Regions from separate parts of the Anoxybacillus sp. P3H1B genome, predicted to be linked through region 1. Evidence: a T-box and tRNA genes for the amino acid it is inferred to sense, from the RefSeq annotation. Region 1 holds a T-box; the other regions hold tRNA genes.
The links. The T-box of region 1 lies ahead of trpS (tryptophan--tRNA ligase). A T-box ahead of a tRNA ligase gene usually reads a tRNA of that ligase, here a tRNA-Trp.
Positions count from the first base shown of each region.

Region 1 (3,256 bases):
TGATTGGATCGTTAAAGTCTCCTAACCAACCCATGCGGCCAATTTGATAATCACCAGAATGCAATTTGTCAATGTATACGTTCCATTCTGCATTTTCCAGCTTCACATTAATGCCTAGATTTTTCTTCCACATGTCTTGAATGGCCTGAGCAATTTTAGCGTGAGCGTCGTCCGTATTATAGGACAGAGTGATTGGCGGCAAATCTTTTACATCCTTTAAGCCAAGCTCTTGAAGACCTTTTTGTAAATACTCTTTTGCTTTTTCGACATCGTTATCTTTGAAATATCCCTTTTCATTTTCAGGGAACATCGTTGGCGGCACAGCAGCCATCGCTGGAATTTGCTCGCCTTTTGTCACGTTTTCTACAATCGCTTTGCGGTCGATCGCATATGTGAATGCCTTGCGGATATTCACATTGTTGAATGGTGGTTTTTCCGTATTAAATTTGTACCAATACGTACCTGCGATTGGCTGAACGTGCAATTTACCTTCTTTCTTTAACTGCGGCAAAGAGTCTGTCGGCAATTGGCCAGTAGGCATTCCTGCCCAATCTAGCTCTCCGTTGTTAAACATGGAAAGCTCCGTATTGGTGTCATTGACCATCGCCATGTCGATTTTCTCAAGCTTGACGTTTTTCGCATCCCAATAGGATTCATTCTTTTCAAGAACGATTTTGCTGTTATGCTCCCAAGTGACCATTTTGAACGGACCGTTTGAAGTGTAATCAGGTCCTGCGTTTTTATACCAGTCTGGTTTTTGTTGAGCCACTTTGCTGTTCACTGGATAATACGTATAGAACGCTGTTAATTCTAAAAAGTAAGGGGTTGGAGCTTCAAGAGTCACTTGCAATGTTTTCTCGTCAAGTGCTTTTACGCCAACGTCCTCAGCTTTCGCCTTTCCTTCATTATAGGCTTGGCCATTTTTAATATAGTAAAGCTGATAAGCGTATTGTGATTCATTCTTTGGATCAAGCGCCCATTTCCAAGCATATTCGAAGTCTTGCGCTGTCACTGGGTCACCGTTTGTCCATTTTGCGTCGCGCAGCTTGAATGTGTAAGTCGTTAAATCATCGGAAACCTCGTAGCTTTCTGCAGCAGCTAATTCAGGTTTGCCGTCTTTAATGGTTGTCAACCCTTCGAATGTTTGGCGCAACACGTTACCAGAAACAGAGTCATTCGCCAAACCAGGATGTAGAGAAAACGGCTCAGTCTTAATGTTCACACGCAGCTCTTGCGGAACATCTGATTTTTTGCCTCCTGCTTTATCATCGCTGGCGTCATCTTTTTTGCTGAATCCGCCACAAGCAGCAAGGAAGAGACTAAGCACTAGCATTAAGCTGAACAAAAGAGATAGTCTTTTCTTCAATGAATTTCCCCCCTAGTAAAAAATTTTTATAGTCAAAAGTCCTACGTAAAAGCGCAGAACTTTTGGTACCCCAGTTGCATCTTGAGCCGGTATGTACAAGAGCCTAGATCCATCACTCTGGATGGAAAAATTTTATCTGCTCTACTACAGATCGAAAATATTAATATACTTAAAAAAGAAATCATTCTATATTTTTGTTTTTTCTGAATTTTCCATTTGTTAAAATTGTTTTTTTAACTTTATTTTTCAGCTAATTAGCATTTTATAGTTTTTTTCGATAAATGTAAATAAAAAAAATTACAAAATCACAAAAAAAAACTGAAAAAACAACAAATTAAAGCGTTTACATTTTCATTTTTTTTAAATTTATCCTTTCATTACACTATCAATTTATCACTTTAATTTAGGAAAGAGAATTTTTTGAAAATAATTTTTTCAATAAGCTTGATATAATAATACAGAAATAGGAAAATCGACGGTTATTTCTTGCACAAATGTTCTTCATGCATTAGAATAAAGAAAAAAACAGCATGCGATGAGAAAGAAGAGTACATGTTGTGATGCCTTCAGAGAGCTTGTGGTTGGTGGGAACAAGCGGCTAGCAATATGGAATGGGCTTTCGAGCATCTGGGCTGAACTGGAGAGTAGGCTCAGACGTTTGCCTTGCGTTATAGAGGCGCCATGCATGATACAGCATGGATCAGAGTGATTGCACGTTTCTGTGCAATAACTAGGGTGGCAACGCGGTCCTATCGTCCCTAATTTTCGCTAAGGGGAGATAGGGCCTTTATTTATGAGCAAATAATGGAAAAGGAGTGGTCTATCTCATGAAAACCATTTTTTCTGGCATCCAGCCAAGCGGAGTTCTCACCCTTGGAAACTATATTGGTGCCATGCGGCAGTTTGTTGAGCTGCAACACGAATATCAATGCTATTTTTGTATCGTCGATCAGCACGCGATTACCGTGCCGCAAGATCCAAAACAGCTTCGTCAAAATATCCGCAGCTTGGCGGCCTTCTATTTAGCGGTCGGCATTGATCCGAACACAGCCACTTTATTTGTGCAATCGGAAGTTCCTGCTCACGCGCAGGCCGGATGGATTTTACAGTGTCTTTCCTATATCGGAGAGCTTGAACGGATGACGCAATTTAAAGATAAATCGGCGGGAAAAGAGGCAGTGAGCGCGGGTCTATTAACATACCCGCCGTTAATGGCGGCTGATATTCTTCTTTATAAAACAGACATCGTTCCTGTTGGCGAAGATCAAAAGCAGCACATTGAATTAACTCGCGACTTAGCGGAGCGCTTCAATAAACGATACGGGGAAATTTTCACCATCCCTGAAGCGCGCATCCCAAAAGTCGGAGCGCGAATTATGTCATTGGCCGATCCATTGAAAAAAATGAGTAAATCGGATCCAAATCAAAAATCATATATTACGCTGTTAGATGATGCCAAAGCCATTGAAAAGAAAATTAAGAGCGCTGTAACCGATTCTGAAGGAACGATCCGCTACGACAAGGAAACGAAGCCTGGTGTTACTAACTTATTGAATATTTATTCCATTTTAGCAAATAAAACGATCGAACAATTAGAACAGCAATATGCCGGAAAAGGCTATGGAGAATTTAAAAGCGATTTAGCTCAAGTGATTATGGATGCCCTCGCTCCGGTTCAAGAGAAATATTATCATTTAATGGAAAGCAGCTCTCTTGATGACATCCTTGATAAAGGGGCAGAGAAAGCGAACCAAGTAGCAAACGAAATGCTCAAAAAAATGGAACATGCGATGGGATTAGGACGAAATCGAGGATAACAACAAAGCAAAAAAAGCAAGCCGCAACATCGGCTTGCTTTTTATTCAACCTCTTTAGTTAACCCGCGGCTCT
Region 1 covers NZ_LPUG01000012.1:254,330-257,585, reverse strand. The annotation lists gene AT864_RS08540 (peptide ABC transporter substrate-binding protein) at 1-1,366, opposite strand, end outside; T-box leader at 1,893-2,129, shown strand; gene trpS (tryptophan--tRNA ligase) at 2,194-3,183, shown strand; gene AT864_RS08530 (YjbA family protein) at 3,238-3,256, opposite strand, start outside.

Region 2 (3,256 bases), 250 kb from region 1:
ATCAGAAGGTTAGGGGTTCGAATCCTCTCGAGCGCGCCATACGGGAAGTAGCTCAGCTTGGTAGAGCACATGGTTTGGGACCATGGGGTCGCAGGTTCGAATCCTGTCTTCCCGACCATTTGGAACGAAGGGGCCTTAGCTCAGCTGGGAGAGCGCCTGCTTTGCACGCAGGAGGTCATCGGTTCGATCCCGATAGGCTCCACCATGATTTAACGTATGGCGGTGTAGCTCAGCTGGCTAGAGCGTACGGTTCATACCCGTGAGGTCGGGGGTTCGATCCCCTCCACCGCCATATTATGAATTTTGGACCTTTAGCTCAGCTGGTTAGAGCAGACGGCTCATAACCGTCCGGTCGTAGGTTCGAGTCCTACAAGGTCCACCATTTTGAAATTGTTTGGAGGAGTACCCAAGTCTGGCTGAAGGGGTCGGTCTTGAAAACCGAGAGGCGTCGAGAGGCGCGCGGGGGTTCGAATCCCTCCTCCTCCGCCATCAATATTAATAAGCTAATGATCATCGCGGGGTGGAGCAGCCAGGTAGCTCGTCGGGCTCATAACCCGAAGGTCGCAGGTTCAAATCCTGCCCCCGCAACCAAACAAAATGGTCCCGTAGTGTAGTGGTTAACATGCCTGCCTGTCACGCAGGAGATCGCGGGTTCGAGTCCCGTCGGGACCGCCATAAATGCGTATGGCTCGGTAGCTCAGTCGGTAGAGCAAAGGACTGAAAATCCTTGTGTCGGCGGTTCGATTCCGTCCCGAGCCACCATTTTTGTGTGAATGTTTGTAAATAAAGCGAATGAGTTGCTGAGAAAAGTGCTGTCTTTGGTGAATAATTTAGAAGAATAGCGCAAAAAAGCTTATGTCATGGCTGATTTTTCATAGAAATAAGCCGGCCTACCTCAATTGGTAGAGACGAGCGAAGCATCGGTGAAATGACTGCGAGTTGCCTCGACGCATTGGACATCTTGAAATATCTTGAAGAGGAAGAGGCACAGGACACATATGCTTTTATGGTTAGTTCTATGGATGAAGCCGACTTAGCTCAATTGGTAGAGCAACTGAATCGTAATCAGTAGGTTGCGGGTTCAAGTCCTGCAGTCGGCATTTTAACTTTTTTGAGTAATGGAGGGGTAGCGAAGTGGCCAAACGCGGCGGACTGTAAATCCGCTCCCTGTGGGTTCGGCGGTTCGAATCCGTCCCCCTCCACCAGTTAGGGGCATAGTTTAATGGTAGAACAGAGGTCTCCAAAACCTCCGGTGTGGGTTCGATTCCTACTGCCCCTGCCATTTTACAGCATGGCGGCTATGGCGAAGTGGTTAACGCACCAGATTGTGGCTCTGGCATTCGTGGGTTCGATTCCCACTAGTCGCCCCTTTTGAATATGAAGAGGATTGGGGTATAGCCAAGCGGTAAGGCAACGGACTTTGACTCCGTGATGCGTTGGTTCGAATCCAGCTACCCCAGCCAAATGCGGAAGTAGTTCAGTGGTAGAACACCACCTTGCCAAGGTGGGGGTCGCGGGTTCGAGTCCCGTCTTCCGCTTTGATGGCGGCATAGCCAAGTGGTAAGGCAGAGGTCTGCAAAACCTTTACCCCCGGTTCGAATCCGGGTGCCGCCTTTATCAAATGTAATGAATATAATTGTTATTGTTTAATTAGTTGACTAATAGTTTGTTTTGTGGTATAATATATCATGTTCTGATGTTTGTGATTTGCCGATGTGGCGGAATTGGCAGACGCGCACGACTCAAAATCGTGTTCCCGTGAGGGAGTGTGGGTTCGACTCCCACCATCGGCACCATTTATTTTAACAGGGATGACCTGTTTTTTATTTTAAATTTGCTTCGACAAAATTTTACTTTTTTTGCTTCAAAAAATTACAATTTTGTTTAGCTGTGGTTGCTATTATAGTATATGCACGGGTGTAGTTTAATGGTAAAACCTCAGCCGCGAGCGATACATCATTGTATAGACGACGAGTTGCCTCGACGCACAAAGCATCTTAGAATGAACTGGTAGAGGAAGAGGCATGGCATATCGGGACACTAGAAATTTGTAATGAAAAATTTGATAATTATGCGGGTGTAGTTTAGTGGTAAAACCTCAGCCTTCCAAGCTGATGTCGTGGGTTCGATTCCCATCACCCGCTCCATTTATACATACATAGGGGACAACGCAGTGTTTCGTTTCTTAGGAGAACGGGGCATTGCGTTTTTTGTTTTTACATGCACGTTTATTGTATGATTTTCATTGTCGATTCTCCTCCATGAATCTGTGTGAACATGCTTTGAATGGAGCTAATCATTTTTGCACACTCGGTTTGCTCCATTGCTGGAGATAAGTATACGATTTGTATGGCTTGTTTGGTACTGTATGTAACGGCCGTGCGTTCAGAATCTACAATAGGGCTTCCAAATGGACCAAGCTCATCTTTGGCAATCAGTTTTTTAGCTAATTGAACATGGCGGCCATTGATCGCCTGATATTGATCTTCCTCTGTACCGACTTCAATCGAAATATCTCCCTTTATTTGGTCGGCGTCATAAATTCCGATCGGTATTTTATAATAAAGGGAAAAGAAGTTATTGATGTCGGCAGCTGAGTGAATGGAAGGAATAAATTGCTGTTTTTGTATACGCCGATATAAGCTTTCTGAAGAAGGACGATATCGACTTGGATCAGTTCCAATGGCTTTAAAAATTTGCCGCCATTCATTGATTTCTTTCATTTCAATAATAGGCTTCTCGTGCCATTCAAAATAAATGGATTCTTGAAAAAGCTGCAATCTTCCCTTCAACATTTGCGGAGAATCGTCTACTACGATATTGTTGTAAGTGATGACTCCTACTTTGAATGTTGGAATGATATGCTTGAGTGTTTGTGATATATTGATGTTCATATGTTCACCTCTAGTTTTTAATTTCATTTTACCATGAATTTAATATTTTAGCGAAAGGAGGGATTAGCATGGATGTGAAAAAATTGAAAGAAGATATTATTCAATACAGCCAAACCATCGGAATTGATAAAATTGGCTTTGCAAGTGCTGATCCGTTTGTGGAACTAAAGGAACGCCTTCGTCTTCAGCAACAGCTTGGATATCAATCAGGATTTGAGGAGCCGGATATTGAAAAAAGAACCGATCCCGCTCTGCTGTTGGATGAAGCGAAATCCATTATTTCTATCGCGCTTGCTTATCCTTCGAAAATGAAAAATGCGCCTCGAAGCACAAAAGAGGAAAAACGCGGAATTTTTTGCAGG
Region 2 covers NZ_LPUG01000012.1:1,127-4,382, forward strand. The annotation lists tRNA gene AT864_RS07170 (tRNA-Arg) at 1-39, shown strand, start outside; tRNA gene AT864_RS07175 (tRNA-Pro) at 42-118, shown strand; tRNA gene AT864_RS07180 (tRNA-Ala) at 130-205, shown strand; tRNA gene AT864_RS07185 (tRNA-Met) at 219-292, shown strand; tRNA gene AT864_RS07190 (tRNA-Ile) at 306-382, shown strand; tRNA gene AT864_RS07195 (tRNA-Ser) at 397-489, shown strand; tRNA gene AT864_RS07200 (tRNA-Met) at 515-591, shown strand; tRNA gene AT864_RS07205 (tRNA-Asp) at 600-675, shown strand; tRNA gene AT864_RS07210 (tRNA-Phe) at 687-762, shown strand; tRNA gene AT864_RS07215 (tRNA-Thr) at 1,028-1,100, shown strand; tRNA gene AT864_RS07220 (tRNA-Tyr) at 1,121-1,205, shown strand; tRNA gene AT864_RS07225 (tRNA-Trp) at 1,209-1,282, shown strand; tRNA gene AT864_RS07230 (tRNA-His) at 1,295-1,367, shown strand; tRNA gene AT864_RS07235 (tRNA-Gln) at 1,389-1,463, shown strand; tRNA gene AT864_RS07240 (tRNA-Gly) at 1,467-1,538, shown strand; tRNA gene AT864_RS07245 (tRNA-Cys) at 1,544-1,614, shown strand; tRNA gene AT864_RS07250 (tRNA-Leu) at 1,710-1,796, shown strand; tRNA gene AT864_RS07255 (tRNA-Gly) at 2,074-2,147, shown strand; gene AT864_RS07260 (B3/4 domain-containing protein) at 2,229-2,894, opposite strand; gene queG (tRNA epoxyqueuosine(34) reductase QueG) at 2,963-3,256, shown strand, end outside.
Region 2: it encodes a tRNA-Trp, which carries the amino acid that the T-box ahead of trpS (tryptophan--tRNA ligase) is inferred to sense. The anticodon was not compared.

Region 3 (3,256 bases), on a different contig from region 1:
ACGCTTGAATATATTAAAAAATTTAAGCTCCCTGTCAATCCGTTCATCAATAGCACACCTAACGATTGGCTTTACTTGCGGGGAACGCAGGCTCGTTTAAAAGCATACGAAAAAGATCCAAGCATCTTCGGATTTCCTGTTTGGCCACAAGAGCGAGGAAAAACTGCTACTGAACTGTTGCAAATGGCTATTAAACCCGTCATCGATTTTATTCAGAAAAATCCAATCAAAAATTGGCCGATTGCCATTCGTGAATTGGATAAATATTCACTGGATACTTACTTGCGATACAATCCTTTTGGAATGAGGCTGTCCCGCGGCGCTATTGATATGATTAAATCCATTCAGACAGTAGAAGGATTTCCAGAGCTTTCTTTTTTGGAAATGCTGCGCGAATTAATGGTGCTATTTACCCCAAACATTAAATTTTATGAGATTACTGGCGGAAACGATCAGCTTCCTAAAGCGTTTGTCCCACAATTGCAAAATGATATTTTATATGGACAAAAGGTTCGAAAAATTGAACAAAATCAAAATCAGGTTACCGTCCATTCCGTGCATACCAAAATTTTAGAGCCATTTCAAATTACAGGCGATCTCGTCATTGTGACCATTCCATTTTCGATTTTACAATTTGTAGAGATCGAGCCAAGAAACTCTTTTTCCCAAAACAAGTGGAAAGCGATTCGCGAGCTTCACTATGTCGGTTCCACGAAAACTGGTATTCAATTTAAACATCGTTTCTGGGAAAAAGAAGGAATGTTTGGCGGTCGAACCATCTCTGATCTTCCAATTACTTATACTCAATATCCAAGCCACGGACTGGGAAGCTCTGGTCCAGGAGTTGTACTGGCCAGCTACACATGGGAAGACGATACGATACCATGGGATAGTTTAAGTGATGAAAATCGGCTAGAGTATACCCTTAAAAACTTGGCTGTTATTCATGGACAGCAGGTTTATCATGAGTTCGAAACAGGAATTAGCCATAGTTGGGTTCGTTATCCGTATTCTGGAGGGGCGTTTACGATGTTTAAGCCCGAGCAAGTCACTGAGCTTTCGCAATATATCGGTTCTCCCGAAGGAAGAGTCTATTTTGCAGGAGAACACGCTTCAACGGTTCACGGGTGGATCCAAGGGGCGATTGAGTCGGGAATTTGTACAGCATACGAAGTCCATAAAGTGCCAAAATCCTACCTTGAAGCGCAAACCACGCTAAAATAATCAAGGGGCCATATAGAAGCAACCAATGATCCAACGCGCAAACTGCAGCTTCAATAAAAATACGGCTTCCCTTCAAATCGCTCAATATGTTACGATTTCAGAACTCAGAGCTATCTAAAGCAACAACTACAAAAGACCAATCGAACTAACCTGAAGCAAAAGAGCTGCTTTTGCTCATTAAAAAAGGGGTTCCTTTTATAGGAAACCCCTTTTTTCAGCGTCCCAGGAGAGACTCGAACTCCCGACCGACGGCTTAGAAGGCCGCTGCTCTATCCTGCTGAGCTACTGGGACATCATCCTAAGCTTCTGTCACAAGCAATTTTCTATGCCTCTTTCATTTGTTCGAAAAACAGAGCAATGAGACGGTTCGTCGATCCATTGGACCGCCACAAGCGGGTGACGGGACTCGAACCCACGACATCAGCAACTCGTCACATATTCAATGACGTATCGCTCGTGGCTGAAGTTTTGCCACTAAACTGCACTCGCAACAAAGGCGGCACCCGGATTCGAACCGGGGGTAAAGGTTTTGCAGACCTCTGCCTTACCACTTGGCTATGCCGCCATCAAAGCGGAAGACGGGACTCGAACCCGCGACCCCCACCTTGGCAAGGTGGTGTTCTACCACTGAACTACTTCCGCATTTGGCTGGGGTAGCTGGATTCGAACCAACGCATCACGGAGTCAAAGTCCGTTGCCTTACCGCTTGGCTATACCCCAATCCTCTTCATATTCAAAAGGGGCGACTAGTGGGAATCGAACCCACGAATGCCAGAGCCACAATCTGGTGCGTTAACCACTTCGCCATAGCCGCCATGCTGTAAAATGGCAGGGGCAGTAGGAATCGAACCCACACCGGAGGTTTTGGAGACCTCTGTTCTACCATTAAACTATGCCCCTAACTGGTGGAGGGGGACGGATTCGAACCGCCGAACCCACAGGGAGCGGATTTACAGTCCGCCGCGTTTGGCCACTTCGCTACCCCTCCAGCTATAAAAAATGGCTCGAGACGGAATCGAACCGCCGACACAAGGATTTTCAGTCCTTTGCTCTACCGACTGAGCTATCGAGCCATGATACGATGTATATTGGTCCTATGTTTATATCGCCTTTCTCTTTCCATTCGCATCCGTACATTAAAACATGGTGCAGAACAGCTATTTTGTCAATATGACATAGGCGACGGGTCATTGATCAAACATTCCAGATAAGTTGACCATAAATCCCCTTTACTTTCCTATACAACAAAGCGAATTCACCGAAAACAGTTAAACATATGTATGTCTTTAAAATTATTGCAATAAAACTTCTATGATTCCGCTATCACTTATATGTATGACATCTAATCATGCGATATGTATAGGACGGAGGAGGAGGGATTCGAACCCCCGCGGGCTGTGACACCCCTATCGGTTTTCGAAACCGACCCCTTCAGCCAGACTTGGGTACTCCTCCATTCGATGGAGCCTATCGGGATCGAACCGATGACCTCCTGCGTGCAAAGCAGGCGCTCTCCCAGCTGAGCTAAGGCCCCAAAAATGAAACTGGTCGGGAAGACAGGATTTGAACCTGCGACCTCATGGACCCGAACCATGTGCTCTACCAAGCTGAGCTACTTCCCGCTCTAAAGCAACCGTTCACATATGAGCACTGATTACAAAGATCCTTTTGAAGCGGAAGACGGGACTCGAACCCGCGACCCCCACCTTGGCAAGGTGGTGTTCTACCACTGAACTACTTCCGCATGCTTAAAAACGTAAGCAAGTATTATTATAATAAAACAAGTGAGATTGTCAATATGATTTTTTTCAAGCCGTCACTATCTATATTTAAATAGCGACGATTTTTATTTTATATCGATACAAATAATTTGTCAATATATTTTTTAAGGAAAAACGGCCAAAAACAACCGTCACTAGCCTTTGCCTAAATTAACGCCTTAGAGCCATTCACATTCGGAATAATCTGTTTTTATGATTTTATCATACAATCGTTGTATAATGAATTTTGTACTTTTGCGCAACAAAGGGGG
Region 3 covers NZ_LPUG01000009.1:6,997-10,252, forward strand. The annotation lists gene AT864_RS00270 (flavin monoamine oxidase family protein) at 1-1,224, shown strand, start outside; tRNA gene AT864_RS00275 (tRNA-Arg) at 1,443-1,516, opposite strand; tRNA gene AT864_RS17805 (tRNA-Arg) at 1,616-1,713, opposite strand; tRNA gene AT864_RS00280 (tRNA-Cys) at 1,719-1,789, opposite strand; tRNA gene AT864_RS00285 (tRNA-Gly) at 1,795-1,866, opposite strand; tRNA gene AT864_RS00290 (tRNA-Gln) at 1,870-1,944, opposite strand; tRNA gene AT864_RS00295 (tRNA-His) at 1,966-2,038, opposite strand; tRNA gene AT864_RS00300 (tRNA-Trp) at 2,051-2,124, opposite strand; tRNA gene AT864_RS00305 (tRNA-Tyr) at 2,128-2,212, opposite strand; tRNA gene AT864_RS00310 (tRNA-Phe) at 2,225-2,297, opposite strand; tRNA gene AT864_RS00315 (tRNA-Ser) at 2,590-2,679, opposite strand; tRNA gene AT864_RS00320 (tRNA-Ala) at 2,686-2,758, opposite strand; tRNA gene AT864_RS00325 (tRNA-Pro) at 2,770-2,846, opposite strand; tRNA gene AT864_RS00330 (tRNA-Gly) at 2,897-2,968, opposite strand.
Region 3: it encodes a tRNA-Trp, which carries the amino acid that the T-box ahead of trpS (tryptophan--tRNA ligase) is inferred to sense. The anticodon was not compared.